Regions from separate parts of the Streptomyces nodosus genome, predicted to be linked through region 3. Evidence: riboswitches for the same ligand, from Rfam matches in the RefSeq annotation. Region 3 holds a riboswitch; each other region holds the start of a gene.
The links. A riboswitch is a leader RNA that binds a small molecule or an ion and turns the genes downstream of it on or off. The one in region 3 is predicted to bind cobalamin.
Positions count from the first base shown of each region.

Region 1: linked by a shared signal. The riboswitch ahead of metE (5-methyltetrahydropteroyltriglutamate--homocysteine S-methyltransferase) and the one ahead of CP978_RS22510 (ribonucleoside-diphosphate reductase subunit alpha) in region 3 are both predicted to bind cobalamin.
Region 2: linked by a shared signal. The riboswitch ahead of CP978_RS31720 (CoA-acylating methylmalonate-semialdehyde dehydrogenase) and the one ahead of CP978_RS22510 (ribonucleoside-diphosphate reductase subunit alpha) in region 3 are both predicted to bind cobalamin.
Region 4: linked by a shared signal. The riboswitch ahead of CP978_RS31695 (prenyltransferase/squalene oxidase repeat-containing protein) and the one ahead of CP978_RS22510 (ribonucleoside-diphosphate reductase subunit alpha) in region 3 are both predicted to bind cobalamin.

Region 1 covers NZ_CP023747.1:6,870,661-6,874,817, forward strand. The annotation lists gene metE (5-methyltetrahydropteroyltriglutamate--homocysteine S-methyltransferase) at 1-1,969, opposite strand, end outside; cobalamin riboswitch at 2,137-2,357, opposite strand; gene CP978_RS30520 (ABC transporter permease) at 2,836-4,157, shown strand, end outside.
Region 2 covers NZ_CP023747.1:7,122,475-7,126,631, forward strand. The annotation lists gene CP978_RS31710 (ABC transporter ATP-binding protein) at 1-533, shown strand, start outside; gene CP978_RS31715 (ECF transporter S component) at 530-1,354, shown strand; cobalamin riboswitch at 1,394-1,567, shown strand; gene CP978_RS31720 (CoA-acylating methylmalonate-semialdehyde dehydrogenase) at 1,768-3,291, shown strand; gene CP978_RS31725 (acyl-CoA dehydrogenase family protein) at 3,298-4,157, shown strand, end outside.
Region 3 covers NZ_CP023747.1:4,968,521-4,972,677, forward strand. The annotation lists gene CP978_RS22510 (ribonucleoside-diphosphate reductase subunit alpha) at 1-1,954, opposite strand, end outside; cobalamin riboswitch at 2,075-2,212, opposite strand; gene CP978_RS22515 (GNAT family N-acetyltransferase) at 2,275-2,781, opposite strand; gene mctP (monocarboxylate uptake permease MctP) at 2,869-4,157, opposite strand, start outside.
Region 4 covers NZ_CP023747.1:7,114,487-7,118,643, reverse strand. The annotation lists gene CP978_RS31695 (prenyltransferase/squalene oxidase repeat-containing protein) at 1-2,167, opposite strand, end outside; cobalamin riboswitch at 2,288-2,421, opposite strand; cobalamin riboswitch at 2,515-2,589, shown strand; gene CP978_RS31690 (prenyltransferase/squalene oxidase repeat-containing protein) at 2,714-4,135, shown strand.

The DNA.
Region 1 (4,157 bases), 1.9 Mb from region 3:
TATGGGTGTGGATCTGGGTGTCCGGACGGACCCCGCCGGTGGTGAGCCGGAACGCCTCCGTCGCCCAGGCGAGATAGGCCTCGCGCTCGTCGGCGCGCAGCGGCAGGGTCTCCCGCAGCGCGGGCTCGTCGACCTGGATCACGGAGGTCCCGGCCGTCTCCAGGTCCTCGACCTCGTCGCGCAGGGCGAGCGCCACCTGGCGGGCGGTCTCGGCCAGGGGCTGGTCGTCCCGTACGAAGGACCAGGCGAGCATGGTGACCGGCCCGGTGAGCATGCCCTTGACCGGGCGGTCCGTCAGGGACTGGGCGTAGGTCGTCCAGCGCACCGTCATCGGCTCGGGCCGTGAGATGTCACCGGCCAGGACCGGCGGGCGCACATACCGGGTGCCGTAGGACTGGACCCAGCCGTGCCGGGTGGCGAGATAGCCGGTGAGCTGCTCGGCGAAGTACTGGACCATGTCGTTGCGCTCGGCCTCGCCGTGCACCAGCACGTCCAGCCCGGTCTTCTCCTGGAAGGCGATGACCTCCCGGATCTCGGCCTTGATGCGCTCCTCGTACTCGGGCGTGCCGATGCGCCCGGTGCGCAGGTCGGCGCGGGCGGAGCGCAGCTCACCGGTCTGCGGGAAGGAGCCGATCGTGGTGGTGGGCAGCAACGGCAGGCCGAGGTGGGCGCGCTGGGCGGCGGAGCGCTCGGCGTAGGGCTGCGAGCGGCGCGCGTCGGCGTCGGTGACGGCCGCGGCGCGGGCCCGGACGGCCGGGTCGTGGGTGATGGGGGAGTCGGCGCGGGAGGCCAGATCGGCCCGGTTGGCCGACAGTTCGGCGGCGATGGCGTCCGTGCCGTGGGAGAGGCCCTTGGCGAGGGTGACGATCTCGTCGGTCTTCTGCCGGGCGAAGGCGAGCCAGCGCCGGATCTGCGGCTCGATGTCGTGCTCGGTGCTCGCGTCGAGAGGGACGTGCAGCAAGGAGCAGGAGGCCGACACATCGACCCGGTCGGCCAGACCCAGCAGGGTGCCGAGCGTGGACAGGGACTTCTCCAGGTCGTTGACCCAGATGTTGCGGCCGTTGACGATGCCGGCGACCAGCCGCTTGCCGGGGAGCCCGCCGACGGCGGCGAGCGCGTCCAGGTTGGCGGCGGCGGACTCGGTGAAGTCCAGGGCGAGGCCCTCGACCGGGGCCTTGGCGAGCACCGGCAGGGCGTCGCCCAGCCGGTCGAAGTAGGAGGCGACCAGCAGCTTCGGCCGCTCGGTGAGCGCGCCGAGGCCCTGGTAGGCGCGCGCGGCGGCATCCAGTTCGCCCGGGGTGCGGTCCTGCACCAGGGCCGGCTCGTCGAGCTGTACCCACTCGGCGCCCGCCGCCCGCAGATCGGCCAGCACCTCCGCGTACACGGGCAGCAGCCGGTCGAGAAGGGAGAGCGGCTCGAAGTCGGCGGCCACACCGGGCGCGGGCTTGGCCAGCAGAAGATAGGTGACGGGGCCGACGAGGACCGGCCGGGCCGAAAGACCCAGCGCGCGGGCCTCCGCCAGCTCTGCGACCTGCCGGGCGGAGTCCGCCGTGAACACCGTGTCCGGGCCCAGCTCCGGGACCAGATAGTGGTAGTTGGTGTCGAACCACTTGGTCATCTCCAGCGGCGCGACCTCCTGGGTGCCGCGCGCCATCGCGAAGTAGCCGTCCAGCGCGTCCGCCTCGACGGCGGCCCGGTGGCGCTCGGGGATCGCGCCGACCATGACCGTGGTGTCCAGGACATGGTCGTAGTACGAGAAGTCACCGGTCGGCACCTCGTGGAGGCCGGCCTCGGCGAGCTGCCGCCAGTTGTCGGTGCGCAGTCCGGCCGCGGTGGCCTTCAGGGCGTCGGCGGTGACGCGGCCCTTCCAGTAGCCCTCGATCGCCTTCTTCAGTTCCCGGTCCGGGCCCTGCCGGGGGTAGCCGTACACGGTGGCCCGTGCTGCCGCGTCTGCGGACTTGATGGTCACGGAGATCTCCTTCGCGAGATGAATCCCTGAGATCCCGGGGACGGGACGAGAACGCGAAGGGGTGACGAACGGGACACCGTGATCGTGTGCGACACGCACACGGTCATCGGTCCTGTCCGTACGCCGACCCGCCCTCGAAGGTCACCGGGATGTCCGCGCACGAGTGGTTCGCACACGGTCAGCGGGCAGGTCTTCGGACTCGCGGGCGCGTCCTCGTCGAGAGGACACCTAGTGGCCGTCGCTTCCCAGGCCCTTCTCACGGGGCCCAGTGCGTATGACGGCGGTCGTTCCCGCTCACCGCTGCGGGGCAGTCCCGGATTCCCACCGGGTTCCCTCTTGCGACGCTCCCGCCTGGCTGACGGGGCGAACCAGCTGCACCGGTCAGCGTACGGGGCCGGATGCGGTAGGTCGGGCAACCGTCCGGCATACGGACGCGAGGATGGGACAGGTGGGCGGACGCCGGGCTCCGCCCGTCGGCGGCCGGCGAGCGATGTGATGGGACCACGGCGACCTGGATATTTGCGTATGGACGCAATGACGGGCACACTCTTGGAGTCGGGTCCCGCGTGCCTCCCGGCACGACCGGGGCGGAGCCACATCACGAAGGGGAGGCAGCCATGGGTGCAGACCCTCCCAGTCCACGCTGCCTTCCGGGCACGCGCTGACTCTTCCCGTCCGGGCCGATCGGCCCTCGTTCTTGCGCCGGATACGGCCCCGGTCCCGGTGAGGCGATGGTGACCGCCCGTGCGCATATCCCTTCCTTACCTGTTTTTCCCATGCTGCCTGAGTGACTTTGTTCCGCCGCCGGAGTGTCCGTCGCGGTCGGGCCGTGTCGTCCTGCCCAGGCTGGGGGTGGAGGTTTCGTGATGTCGTTCCGTACGGACACCAGGCCGGCCGAGGCGTTGGCGCGTACCCCGGTGGCGGCCGGGCCGCCCAGGCGTCTGTCGCAGCTCACCTGGGTGGACGCGGCGGTCGCCGCCGCGGTCCTGGTCCTGCTCTATGTCGTGCTCCGGGTGGGCCAGGGCACCACGGTCGCCTTCAACAGCCGGCAGAACGTGCACATCGACACGGACCCGTCGCAGCTGCCCTACGACGCGGCGCGTTCCCTGCTGCGGATGTTCGCCGCACTGGCGCTGTCGATCGCCTTCACCTTCGGCTACGCCTATGCCGCGGCCAAGAGCCGCCGGCTGGAGCGGATCCTGATCCCCGCCCTCGACATCCTGCAGTCGGTGCCGGTGCTGGGCTTTCTGACCGTGGCGGTGTCCGGGTTCATCGCCCTGTTCCCCGGCTCGATGCTGGGGCTGGAGTGCGCGTCGATCTTCGCTATCTTCACCTCCCAGGCGTGGAACATGACCTTCGGTTTCTACTCCTCTCTCACCTCGCTGCCGCGTGAACTCGACGAGCTGTCACGCTCGTTCCGCTTCACCCGGTGGATGCGGTTCTGGAAGGTGGAGCTGCCCGCCGGGATGATCGGCCTGGTCTGGAACGGCATGATGAGCTTCGGCGGCGGCTGGTTCTTCCTGGTCGCCTCGGAGGCGATCAGCGTCAACAACCAGCAGTACTCCCTGCCGGGCGTCGGCTCCTACGCCGGCGCCGCCATCGCCGACGGAGACCTGGGCAAGGTCGGCTGGGCGATCCTCGCCATGGCGGTGATGGTCATCGGGGTGAACTTCCTGTTCTGGCGCCCGCTGACCGCCTGGGCGGAGAAGTTCAAGAACGAACAGTCCGAGGCGAACGAGGTCCAGCGCTCCGTGGTCCTGGACTTCCTGCGCCGCTCGCACTGGCCGCGGCTGCTGGGGCGGGCACTGGGCCCGCTGGGACGGCAGCTGAACCGGGCCGGGCGGGTGTTCGGCACCGACGACCGGCCGCTGGCCGTCGACCCGGTGCGGCGGCGCGCCGGGGACGTGTGCTTCGCCGTGGGGGCGGGCGGGCTGATCCTGTGGGGTCTGACCGACCTCGGGCACTACCTCTACGACCGCACCGGCCTGGGTGTCTTCGGCGAACCGCTGCTGCTGGGCCTGGCCACCTTCGCCCGCGTGGTGCTGCTGGTGGCGGTGGCGACCGTGATCTGGGTGCCGATCGGTGTGAAGATCGGCTTCTCGCCCCGGCTGACCCGCATCGCCCAGCCCGTGGTCCAGGTGCTGGCGTCCTTCCCGGCGAACTTCCTCTTCCCGCTCGCGGTGTGGTT
Region 2 (4,157 bases), 2.2 Mb from region 3:
TCCCGCAGACCCCCGCAGATCTGCTCTATCTGGAGAGCGTCCGCCAGGAACTCGACCAGGCGGACGCCGAATCGGGGACCCTGGTGAAGGCCCGCGCCCTCCTCGACCGGCTCGCGCCCGGCATCGACGACGCCACCCACCCGCGGGACCTGTCGGAGGGGCAGAAGCTCGCGCTCGTCCTCGCCGTCCAGCTCTCCGCCGCGCCCCGGGTCGTCCTCCTGGACGAGCCGACCCGGGGCCTGGACTACCGTGCCAAGACGGAGCTGATCGGCATCGTCGACACCCTCGCCGCCGAGGGCCGGGCGGTCGTGATCTCCACCCATGACGTCGAGTTCGCCGCCCGCGCCGCCGACCGGGTGGTCGTCATGGCCGAGGGCGACGTGGTGGCCGACGGACCGACGGCCGAAGTCATCGTCTCCTCACCGACGTTCGCCCCGCAGACGGCGAAGATCCTTTTCCCGCTGCCCTTCCTGACGGTCGATCAGGTCGCTCGGGCCCTGACCGGCGAGAGTGAGGGAGGAACACACCCATGAGCACAGCCACCGGGACCGCCATCCGGCTGACTCCCCGCGCCGGTGTGGTCATGACACTGGCCGCGTTCCTGGGCCTCGTGGCGTTCTTCTGGCCGTTCGTCGTCGCACCGGGCACCTTCGGCTCCGCCTACGCCCCGCCGCTGATCTTCGGCGTGCTGCTGGTGCTGGTCCTGGCCGTGGTGCTGTCCGAGATCGCCGAGGGCGGCATCGACTCCAAGGCGCTCGCCATGCTGGGCGTCCTCTCCGCCGTGAACGCGGCCCTGCGCCCCCTGGGAGCCGGAACCGCCGGCATCGAGACCGTCTTCTTCGTCCTGGTGCTGGCGGGACGGGTCTACGGGCCCGGCTTCGGCTTCGTCCTCGGCTGCACCTCGCTGTTCGCCTCGGCGCTGATCACCGGGGGAGTGGGGCCCTGGATGCCGTACCAGATGTTCGGCTGCGCCTTCGTCGGGATGCTCGCCGGGTTGCTGCCCAGGGCGAGCGGCCGGCGTGAGGTCCTGATGCTGGCCGGCTACGGATCGCTCTCCGGCTATCTCTTCGGCTTTCTGCTCAACCTTTCCTTCTGGCCGTTCTCCCTCGACCCGAACAGCTCCATCGCCTATCTCCCGGGGCTGCCTTTCACCGAGCAGTGGCACCGCTATGTCGCCTTCGACCTGGCCACTTCGCTGGGCTGGGACACCGGGCGGGCGGTCACCAACTTCGTGTGTGTGCTACTGGTCGGTCCGGCGGTGCTGACCACCTTCCGGCGCGCCGCCCGCCGTGCCCGCTTCCGGGCACCGGTGCGGTTCACGGAGCCCCGGCCGACGGATTCCGGAACCGGGTGAGCGCGGACTAATGGAATTACTAGGAAGCCCAACTATATAGTGGAGGGAAAGGCCCGCGGTGCAGGGAAGCCGGTGTGATTCCGGCACGGTCCCGCCACTGTGACCGGGGAGCACGCCGTCGAGCAGGACGCCACTGACGAGCAGGATGTCGGGAAGGCGGACGGCGCGCGCTGATCCGGGAGTCAGGATACCGGCCGCGGGACGTTCCGTGTTGTCCACGAGGATGGAGCTGACACGCATGGCACCGGTGCGCATTCACGACCCCGGCGGACTCGACCGGCACTGCCCGAGAGGCAATCCCACCGTCACCCCCTGAGGGTTCCCACGCCATACGCGTTCCGCGCGAGCCGCGCACATCACCCGTGCGCCGGTACGCCGCGCCATCCCGGATCACCTGACGAGAGCAGGCACCCATGATCCGTCCACTTGATCACACCGATGTCCGCGAGCTGACCCACTTCGTCGGCGGCAAGCACACCCCGGGGACCTCGGGGTCCTACGGCGATGTGTACGACCCCAACACCGGCGAGGTCCAGGCCCTGGTGCCGCTCGCCGACCGGGCCGAGACCGAGGCGGCGATCGCCGTCGCCGTCGAGGCACAGCGCGAGTGGGGCGAGTGGAACCCACAGCGTCGCGCCCGGGTCCTGCTGCGCTTCCTCCAGCTCGTCGAGGAGGAGAAGGACGCGCTGGCCCGGCTGCTGTCCGCCGAGCACGGCAAGACGGTCGCCGACGCCCGCGGGGACATCCAACGCGGCCTGGAGGTCGTGGAGTTCGCCGCCGGTATCCCGCATCTGCTCAAGGGCGAGTTCACCGACAACGCGGGCACCGGCATCGATGTCCACTCGCTGCGCGCACCCCTCGGCGTCGTCGCCGGCATCACCCCGTTCAACTTCCCCGCCATGATCCCCCTCTGGAAGGCCGCCCCCGCCCTGGCCTGCGGCAACGCCTTCATCCTCAAGCCGTCCGAGCGTGACCCCTCCGTCCCGCTGCGGCTCGCCGAGCTCTTCCTGGAGGCGGGCCTGCCGCCCGGCGTCCTCAATGTGGTCAACGGCGCCCGGGAAGCCGTCGACACCCTCCTGGAGGACCCGCGCGTCGCCGCCCTCGGCTTCGTCGGCTCCACGCCGATCGCCGCGCACGTCTATGCCACCGCCGCCGCCCATGGCAAGCGGGCCCAGTGCTTCGGCGGCGCCAAGAACCATATGATCGTGATGCCGGACGCCGACCTGGACCAGGCCGTGGACGCCCTGATCGGCGCCGGATACGGCTCGGCGGGCGAGCGCTGCATGGCGATCTCGGTCGCCGTCCCGGTCGGCGAGGCCACCGCCGACGCCCTGGTCGCACGCCTCACCGAACGCATCGGCACCCTGCGCATCGGCCGCAGCGACGACCCCCAGGCCGACTTCGGTCCGCTGGTCGGCCGGGACGCCCTGGACCGGGTCCGCTCCTATGTCGACCTCGGAGTCGAGGAAGGCGCCGAACTCGTCGTGGACGGCCGGGACTTCGTGTTCCCCGGCCATGAGAACGGCTTCTTCGCCGGAGCCTCGCTCTTCGACCGGGTCACCCCGCAGATGCGTATCTACCAGGAGGAGATCTTCGGCCCGGTGCTGTCCGTGGTCCGCGCCGCCGACTACGAGGAGGCCCTGCGCCTGCCCAGCGAACACCCCTTCGGCAACGGCGTCGCCCTCTTCACCCGCGACGGGGACACCGCCCGCGACTTCACCCGGCGCGTCGACACCGGCATGGTCGGCGTCAACGTACCCATCCCGGTGCCGGTCGCCTATCACACCTTCGGCGGCTGGAAGCGCTCCGGTTTCGGCGATCTGAACCAGCACGGCCCGGACTCCATCCGCTTCTACACCCGCACCAAGACCGTCACCTCCCGCTGGCCCGCCGGGCTGCGCGAAGGCGCCAGCTTCACGATTCCCACGATGGGCTGAGCGACCATGACCAGCACCCTGCTCACCGAGGACCAGCAGGCCCTCGTCGAGGCCACCCTCGACTTCACCCAGGACCATGTGGCCCCGCACGCCCTGGACTGGGACCGCGACAAGCACTTCCCCGTCGATGTGCTCCGCAAGGCCGCCGGGCTCGGCCTCGGCGGGATCTACGTCCGCGAGGAGCACGGCGGCTCCGGACTCAGCCGCACCGACGGCGTCCTCATCTTCGAGACCCTCGCCTCCGGCTGCCCCGCCATCGCGGCCTATCTCTCCATCCACAACATGGTCGGCTGGATGATCGACCGCTACGGTGACGACACCCAACGCGAACGATGGCTGCCGAGGCTGTGCGCGACGGACGACCTCGCCAGCTACTGCCTGACCGAACCGGGCGCCGGCTCGGACGCGGCGGCCCTCAGCACCCGGGCCGTGCGCGACGGCGACCACTGGGTGCTCACCGGGGTGAAGCAGTTCATCTCCGGGGCGGGCGCCTCCCAGGTCTATGTGGTCATGGCCCGCACCGGCGGCGCCGGCGCGAGCGGGGTCTCCGCGTTCCTGGTCGACAAGGACGACCCGGGCATCACCTTCGGCCCCAACGAACGCAAGATGGGCTGGAACGCCCAGCCCACCCGCCAGGTCGTCCTGGACGGCGTACGCCTGCCCGCCGACCGGCTCCTGGGCCGTGAGGGGGAGGGCTTCCGGATCGCGATGAACGGCCTGAACGGCGGCCGCCTCGGCATCGCCGCCTGCTCCCTGGGCGGCGCCCGCAGCGCCCTCGACCGGAGCCTCGCCCACCTCGCCGACCGGGAGGCCTTCGGCCGGCGCCTGCTCGACTCCCAGGCGCTGCGCTTCCGCCTCGCCGACAT
Region 3 (4,157 bases):
CCAGATACGAGTTGACCTGGAGGAACTCACCGGACAGGGTCTCGCGCTTGAACAGGTTGGAGACCTGCGGCTCGATGCACTCGTAGACACCGGCGATGGAGGCGATGGTCGCGGTCGGGGCGATGGCCAGCAGCAGCGTGTTGCGCATGCCGACGGTCGCGACGCGCTCCCGCAGGGCCGCCCAGCGCTCCGGCCAGGTGGGCTCGACGCCGTAGTGGTCCGGGTGCAGCACGCCCCGGGCCGCGCGGGTCTTCTCCCAGGAGGGCGGCGTGCCGTTGCGCTCGGCGAGGTCGGCGGAGGCCTCGTAGGCGGCGAGCATGATGCGCTCGGCGATCCGGGTGGAGAGCTTCCTGGCCTCGGGGGAGTCGAAGGGCAGGCGCAGTTGGAAGAAGACGTCCTGCAGACCCATGGCGCCCAGGCCGACGGGACGCCACTGGGCGTTGGAGTGCCGGGCCTGCTCGGTCGGGTAGAAGTTGATGTCGACGACGCGGTCGAGGAAGGTGACGGCGGTGCGCACGGTGGCGTCCAGCCGCTCCCAGTCCATGTCGTCCTTCGCCGGGTCGACGAACGCGCCCAGGTTGACGGAGCCCAGGTTGCAGACCGCGGTCTCGTCGTCGTTGGTGACCTCCAGGATCTCCGTGCAGAGGTTGGAGGAGTGCACGACATGGCCCGGCTCGGCCGTCTGGTTGGCGGTGCGGTTGGCGGCGTCCTTGAAGGTCATCCAGCCGTTGCCGGTCTGGGCGAGGGTGCGCATCATCCGGCCGTACAGGTCCCGGGCCGGCATCGTCTTCTTCGCCAGGCCCGCCGCCTCCGCCTTGCGGTAGGCGGCGTCGAACTCCTCGCCCCAGAGGTCGACCAGTTCCGGCACATCGGACGGGGAGAACAGCGACCAGGTCCCGTCGGAGTCGACCCGGCGCATGAACTCGTCCGGGATCCAGTGCGCCAGATTGAGGTTGTGCGTACGGCGGGCGTCCTCGCCGGTGTTGTCGCGCAGCTCCAGGAACTCCTCGATGTCGGAGTGCCAGGTCTCCAGATAGACGGCGGCGGCACCCTTGCGGCGCCCGCCCTGGTTCACCGCGGCGACCGAGGCGTCCAGGGTCTTCAGGAACGGGACGATGCCGTTGGAGTGCCCGTTGGTGCCCCGGATCAGGGAGCCGCGGGAGCGGATGCGGGAGTACGAGAGGCCGATGCCGCCGGCGTGCTTGGACAGGCGGGCGACCTGGTGGTAGCGCTCGTAGAGGGAGTCCAGCTCGTCCAGCGGGGAGTCCAGCAGATAGCAGGAGGACATCTGCGGGTGCCGGGTGCCGGAGTTGAAGAGGGTGGGGGAGGAGGGCAGATAGTCCAGACGGCTCATCAGCCCGTAGAGCGCGGCGACCTCGTCCACGGCACGGGCGCTGTCGTCCTCGGCGAGGCCGGAGGCCACCCGCAGCATGAAGTGCTGAGGCGTCTCGATGACCTTGCGGGTGATCGGGTGCCGCAGGAGGTAGCGGCTGTGCAGGGTGCGCAGGCCGAAGTAGCCGAAGCGGTCGTCGGCCCCCTCGTCGATCAGCGCGTCCAGGCGGGAGGCGTGCAGGCGCACGAACTCCGCGGTGCGGTCGGCGATCAGGCCCTCGCGGTGCCCGACGGAGATGGAGCCCGTGAAGGAGGCGACGCCCTGCGAGGCGGCCTCGGCCCGGATCGCGATCGTCAGCAGCCGGGCCGCCAGCCGGGAGTAGGCGGGGTCCTCGGAGATGAGTCCCGCGGCGGCCTCCGTGGCCAGCTCGCGCAGCTCCGCCTCGTCCGCACGGGCGGACCGGCCGCGCAGCGCGGCGGCGGCGACCCGGCCGGGGTCGGCGTCGGGGAGGTCGGCGGTCAGCTCGGTCAGGGTCCGCAGCAGTGCGGTACCGGGACCGTCTGCCACCGTCGACGTCATGGACGGTGTCGCTGAAGCCGGATCGGCTGGCGCGATGGTCACGTGGGGCTCTCCCTCGCTCGGCACGGGGCCCGGCGGAGGGCAGGGGGCAGCCACGAGCGCGCGCGGCGTCGTGTCCGCCGGCCCACTCCACGAGGCCCGGACGGCAGCGCCCGGGCCGGACGGCCGGGCGCGCTGTCGGCAGGTCCTCGGACTGACGCTCGGGCGCACACCTCGGGGGCGAACACGCACAAGTACACCGTTGCGGGACAGTTCCGGATTCGCACCGGATTCCCCTGCGGCGACAGCGAGCACGAGCATACATCTTGTGCCGGGTCGCGGTGGCACCCCCAGATGTTGTGCCGCATCGGTTCCGGAGTGTGTCAGAGTGTCAACTGATAGGTGAGAAGGGTGAGGTCGTCCAGGTGGGGCAGAGGGTTCCAGTCGCGGTCCGGTGAGCGGGTGAATCCGAGGCGTTCATAGATGCGGTGGGCGGTGTGCATGGAGCGCTGGGTGGACAGCACCAGGCCCCTTTGCCCTGGCACGGCCCTGGCGCGCTCCACACAGGCGCGCACGAGGGCCTCGCCGATCCCGCGCCCGCGGGCGGCGTGGTCGACGGCGAGCATCCGCATCTCGGCCTCCCCGGGGCCGGCGATGTCGGCCATGGGTCCGCCGTCCGGCACGAAGGTCACCCCGCCGAGCACCCGGTCCCGCTCGACGGCGACCAGCACCTCGGCGGCTGCGGCCCGCTTGGCGACGTTCCTCAGCTCACCCAGATAGGCGTCGTCGTCCCCGAAGTCGAGCAGTCCGTCCCGGAGGTAGGCCCGGGCGGTGATCTCGCCGAGGGTCTCGTACTCGTCGGGGGTGGCCGGTCTGATGATGATGTCCATACGGCCGAGTCTGCACGACCGGAATGCCGTCGGGCCGCCGGATTCCACCGACGGCCCGACGCCTCGCACCTAGTGCCCCGACAGGCACTAGTGGGAAGACCCGGCGGTGGCCGGTGGCAGTTCCACCTGGACGTGCGGGTCGCCCGCGTCCGCCGTGTAGTCGTCCGGCCTGGTCTCGTCGACGCCCTCGGGGGCCTTGAGGGCCTTCAGGACGAAGGTCAGCACCACGGTGACCACGACGTTCAGCACGAACGCGGTCAGGCCGATGTAACCGATCTCACCGATGCCCGGGATCTCCTTCGCCGAGCCCCCGAAGTGCTTCTGGGTCGGGGAGGCGACCCCGTACGCGGCGACCGTGCCGTAGACCATGCCGACCGCCCAGCCCGCCAGCAGTGCCCAGCGGTGGAACCAGCGGGTGAACAGACCGCCGACCAGGGCCGGGAAGGTCTGCAGGATCCAGATGCCGCCGAGCAGCTGGAAGTTGATGGCCACCGTCTTGTCCATGGTGAGGACGAAGACCAGGGCGCCCACCTTCACCAGCAGCGACACGATCTTGGAGACCCTGGTCTCCTGACGGGCGGTGGCGGCCGGGTTGATGAAGTCCTTGTAGATGTTGCGGGTGAAGAGGTTCGCGGCCGCGATGGACATGATGGCCGCCGGCACCAGTGCCCCGATGCCGATCGCCGCGAACGCCACGCCCGCGAACCAGTCCGGGAACATGTTCTCGAAGAGCTGCGGGATGGCCAGCTGCCCGTTGTCGACCTTGACCCCCGCCGCGATCGCCATGAACCCCAGCAGCGCCAGCAGCCCCAGCATCAGCGAGTAGATCGGCAGGATCGTGGTGTTGCGGCGGATCACCTCACGGCTCCTGGACGACAGGGTCGCGGTGATCGAGTGCGGGTACATGAACAGCGCGAGCGCGGAGCCCAGGGCCAGGGTGGCATAGGTCCACTGGCCCGCCTCCGGTGGCGCCAGGGCCCCGCGCGGTTTGCCGGTCGCCGGGTTGACCTGGCTGAACGCCTCGCCCGCCTTGCTGAAGACCGCGTCGAAGCCGCCCAGCTTGATCGGGATGTAGATGATCGCCACCGCGATGACGATGTAGATCAGCGTGTCCTTCACGAACGCGATCAGGGCGGGCGCCCGCAGCCCCGACGAGTAGGTGTACGCCGCCAGCACGCCGAAGGCGATCAGCAGCGGCAGGTCCTTCACGAACCGGTTGGTGTCGTCACCGCCGCCCACCCCCATCACGTCCAGCACCGCCTGGATGCCGACCAGCTGGAGGGCGATATAGGGCATGGTCGCCAGGATGCCGGTGACCGCCATCGCCAGTGACAGGCTCTTCGAACCGAAGCGGCCGCGCACGAAGTCCGAGGTCG
Region 4 (4,157 bases), 2.1 Mb from region 3:
CGTCGGTGGACGGGATCAGGCTCGGAAAGGCCCCGCTGGGCTGCTGAAGGCTCTCGAGGTAGGCGAGCGGCTGCTCGGCCGCCTCGGTCTCGCCCGCGCGCAGCTGCGCCATGACGGCCAGGGACTGGGAGAAGACGGACGGCGCGTAGGTGTAGGCGCCCTTGGCCGCGCAGGAGCGGTCGGGGGCGGTGCTCGGCCCGTCGCAGACCGCCTTGTCGAGTTCCGCGATCAGGTCGTGGCCGGCGAAGTGGCGCGGGTCGCGGCCCACCGACTCGGCGAGCAGCGCGGTCTTGCCGAGGGAGCCGCCGGCGGTGTATTTGGTGCCGACGCCCGTCCAGTCGTTGACGGTGCGGCCCTCGCCGTCCTTGCCCTGGTGGTCGAGGAAGTCGACGATGCCGCGCAGCTTGGCGTCGTTCAGGCCGGTGGCGGCCAGCGCATAGGCGCCGTCGATGGTGAGGCCGAAGTCGGCGCCGTCCGAGTCGGGTCCGGCGGTGTAGTACTGGCCCTGCTTCAGGTTGGCCGCCTTGGTGAGGTAGGCGACGCCCTTCTTGAGGTCGGGTCCGGTGCCCGGCGCGGGGGTGGTCGGGTTTCCGGTGGGGCCGGTCGGCGTGCCGGTGGTGGGCGGCTCGGTGGGTTCGGACTTCTTCGTGGTGAGGGTGACCAGGCTGGTGCCGGTGCCGGCGAGGACGGCCGGCGAGGTCGGATAGACGACCGGGTCGGTGGCGTCCTCCTCGAAGCCGAAGCCGCCGCTCTCCAGTTGCTGCCGGGACAGCCATGCGACCGCCACGTCGGCGCGGTCGGTGTCCCCGAGGGCGCTCAGCGCCTGGGCGGCGTACGCGGTCGCGGTGATGCTGCCGCTGGGGGAGCCGGTGTAGCCGGGGAAGGCGCCGTCCTCGCGCTGGGACTTGGTCAGAGAGGTGCGGGCCCGGGCCACCGCGTCCTCCTGGCCGCCCGCCTGGTGCAGCACCAGGGCGACGAGTCCGGTGGTGGCGGGATCGCCGTCGCAGTACTCGCCGGGGCGGATGAGGATGCTGGTGACGCCGCCGTCCTTGCACTGGAGCTGGGTGAGGCGCGCCACGGTCTCGGCCGGGGGTGTCTGCCCGGCCCGCAGCAGGGCCAGCACGGACAGCGCCTGACCTTCGGCGTAGGTCGCGCCCCGGAAGTCGCCCTTGGCGGTGCAGCCGGGGGTCGGCTCGTCGGACTCGGGGCCCGCCGGGCAGACGTTCTTGGTGAGGTCGCCGATGAGGTCGTGGCCGCCGACGGCGTGCGGGTCGCCCTCGGTGCTCTCCGCGAGGAGGGCCAGGCGGGCTGCGGCGGTGGCGTCGGGGGCCCGGTCGGGGCCGTCGGGGTAGGCGAAGTCCTCGGTGTGGGCGGCGAGGAAGTCGGTGACCTTGTCGAGGGTGGCGCTCTTGCCGTCCACCGCGGCGAGGGCGTACGCGGCGTCGGCGGTGAGTGAGTAGTTCGGGGTGTCCGCGCCGTCGTCGACGATGCGTTCGCCGTCGGTCAGGCCGCCCTTGAGCCAGCGTGCTGCGGCGGTCGTGTCGATCGTGCCGGGAGCGCCGGTGGGTGTGCTGCCCGGGTCGGGCGCCTGGGGGCCGCCTGCGCGTACGTCGTCGGGGCTGAAGGCGGGCCTGCCGGTGGTGCCGCCGGGGTTCGTGGCGCCGAACACCCAGGCGTCGACGTCGCCGTCCTTGAGCTTGCGGCTCATGGCGCCGTACTGGCTGTAGGTCCAGTCGTCCTGGCCCGGGGAGGCAATCCAGTAGGACCAGTAGGCCGAGTAGGGCGGCGTCAGGACACAGGACTCCTTGTCGGGAGTCGGGTACTGCGTACCGGAGTTGTAGGAGGTGTAGCCGATGCGGCAGATGAAGGCGGGGCCGTCGTGCTGGGTGCCGGTGGTGCTGAAACCGGCGTCGTGCAGCAGCTCGTAGCCGGTGGTCGGCGTGGGGTCGCAGCCGCGCTCGACCTTTCCGCCGAACGGCCCGAAGTCGACGGCGACCACGGCGCCCTCGGTCGCGGTGCAGTCACCGGCCCCGTCGGCCGAGGCGGGTGTCGTCGTGAGGAACGTCACGCAGGCCGCCGGCAGCACCAGCAGAGCCGTTACGAACGACACCACGCGCCGTGGGATCGTTGTCGCCGTTCGCCCGATTCTTCGCCTACCGGTCCTCATCACGGCCCCCTCGTGCCTGCGCGCGCGGGCGAAGACGTGGCAGAGGGCCTCCGCCGCCTGGGGTGTCCCGGTGGACCGGAGGCTGGTCGCACCACGCCGTAGTCCGCGACGGCGTCTGTTGCTGAAGAACACGCTCCAGGCATTCCGGCTCGCCCGGCGGAACCGGGCCCACGGTTGCGGGTCAGCGCCGGATTTCGACCGGCTTCCCCTGGAACTTGTCGTGTGACAAGCGGATTTGAGCATGCTTCACGACCGACGTCAAGACGGTCCAGGGCAGGCCCCGGTGACGTCCGGGGTGGCCGCTGGCGACGGCCGTGCACCTCGGGTACCGTCCCGACTGCCGAGTGGGGGAACCCGGTGGGAGTCCGGGGCTGACGCGCAGCGGTATGGGGCGGCAAGGGCCGTTCCGAGCCCGAATGCCCAAGCGGTGAAGCACCTTTGGAAGCCGGTCCACGCGTTTCCGGACGGCGGCCGCACCCGCTGCTCCGCAGGTCGCCAGGGCCCGGCACCGGGACGGGCCGGCGTCCTTCATCCAAGGAGCAGGCCATGTCCCATGCAGCAGTGTCCCCGTCCGTCCGACGCTCCGCCCTCACCGCGGCGGCCACCCTGGGCGCCTTCGCGCTGAGCGTGCTGCCCGCGGCCGCGACCACCACCCCGGCGCAGATCGCCACCTCGAAGACGATCGGCGCGGGCTATCTCAAGTCCCTCCAGGCGGCGGACGGTTCGTACGCCGGCTCCGGACTGTCCAACGAATGGGCGTTCAGCGCCCTCGCCGCCGCCGGCACCGCCGCCGTGGACATCACTCCGGGCGGCGACACCGGCAAGAACGCGAGAACCGTCTACCGGGCCCTGCTGTCCACCAGCGCCTGGCCCTCCACCTCACCCGTCGTCACCGACTACGAGCGTGCCACGCTCAACGCCTACGCCGCCGGGATCGACCCCGCCCGCATCTCGGCCTCCCGCAATCTGATCGCCGACATCTACAGCTACTGGGGGACCTCCGAGACCGGCTACTTCGGCCCGGCCGCCAACTTCAACGGCACCGTGTTCGCCGCGCTCGCCCTGAACGGCGCCAGGACCCAGTCGGGGCAGATCCGGATACCGCAGGCGCTGCGCGACTCGATCGTCGGCACCGTCCGCGCCAACCAGCACAACGACGGCGGCTGGAACTACAGCAAAGCCGAGGGCGATCCGGCCCAGCTCGGCGCGGCGAGCGACGTCGACATGACCGGCGCCGCGATGGCCGCCCTGTGTGTCTCCGGCGTGCCGAACACCGATGCCGCCGTCGTCAGGGCCAAGGGCTTCCTGAAGGGCAAGCTGGTGGCCAACAGCGGCGCCTTCAACACGATGTTCGGGACCAACACCGACTCCAACGGGTGGGCCGTGTCCGGCCTGAACGCCTGTGGGATCAACCCGCAGACCGGTGACTTCCTCACCTCCATGGGCAAGACCCCGGTGGACTTCCTGATCGCGCAGCAGTTCAACCCGGGCGGCGGTTTCCGGTATCTGCCCGGTGACACGAACCCGTCGGCGTACGCGTCGATCGACGCGCTGCGGGCGGTGGCCGGCGGCGGCTTCACCGCCGACCCGCCCGTGCCGACCACCGCGGGCGCCCCACGGTGGGTGAGCCAGGGCTCCCTCACCTCCGGCTCGGCGGCACGGCTGGCCCTCACCGTGGACGACGGGGCCGGACATCTGAAGGCTTGCTCGGTCGCCCTCACCCCGACGGGCTCGACGACCACGCTCGGCGCGGTCCTGGACGCGGCCATCGGCGCGGCCACCCCGTCCGGCTGCGTCACCGGCGTGACCCCGTCCTCCGGTACGGGCACCGTCACCTCGCTCAACGGCAAGGCCGGCAGCGGCTCGAACACCTGGAAGGTCAGCATCGACGGCTCGGCCTTCACCTCCGCCGCGCGGGAGACGACCGTGAGTGTCGGCGACACGATCGCCGTGCGCTGGGGCGCCTGACGGTGGCATAGGCCCGGGACCC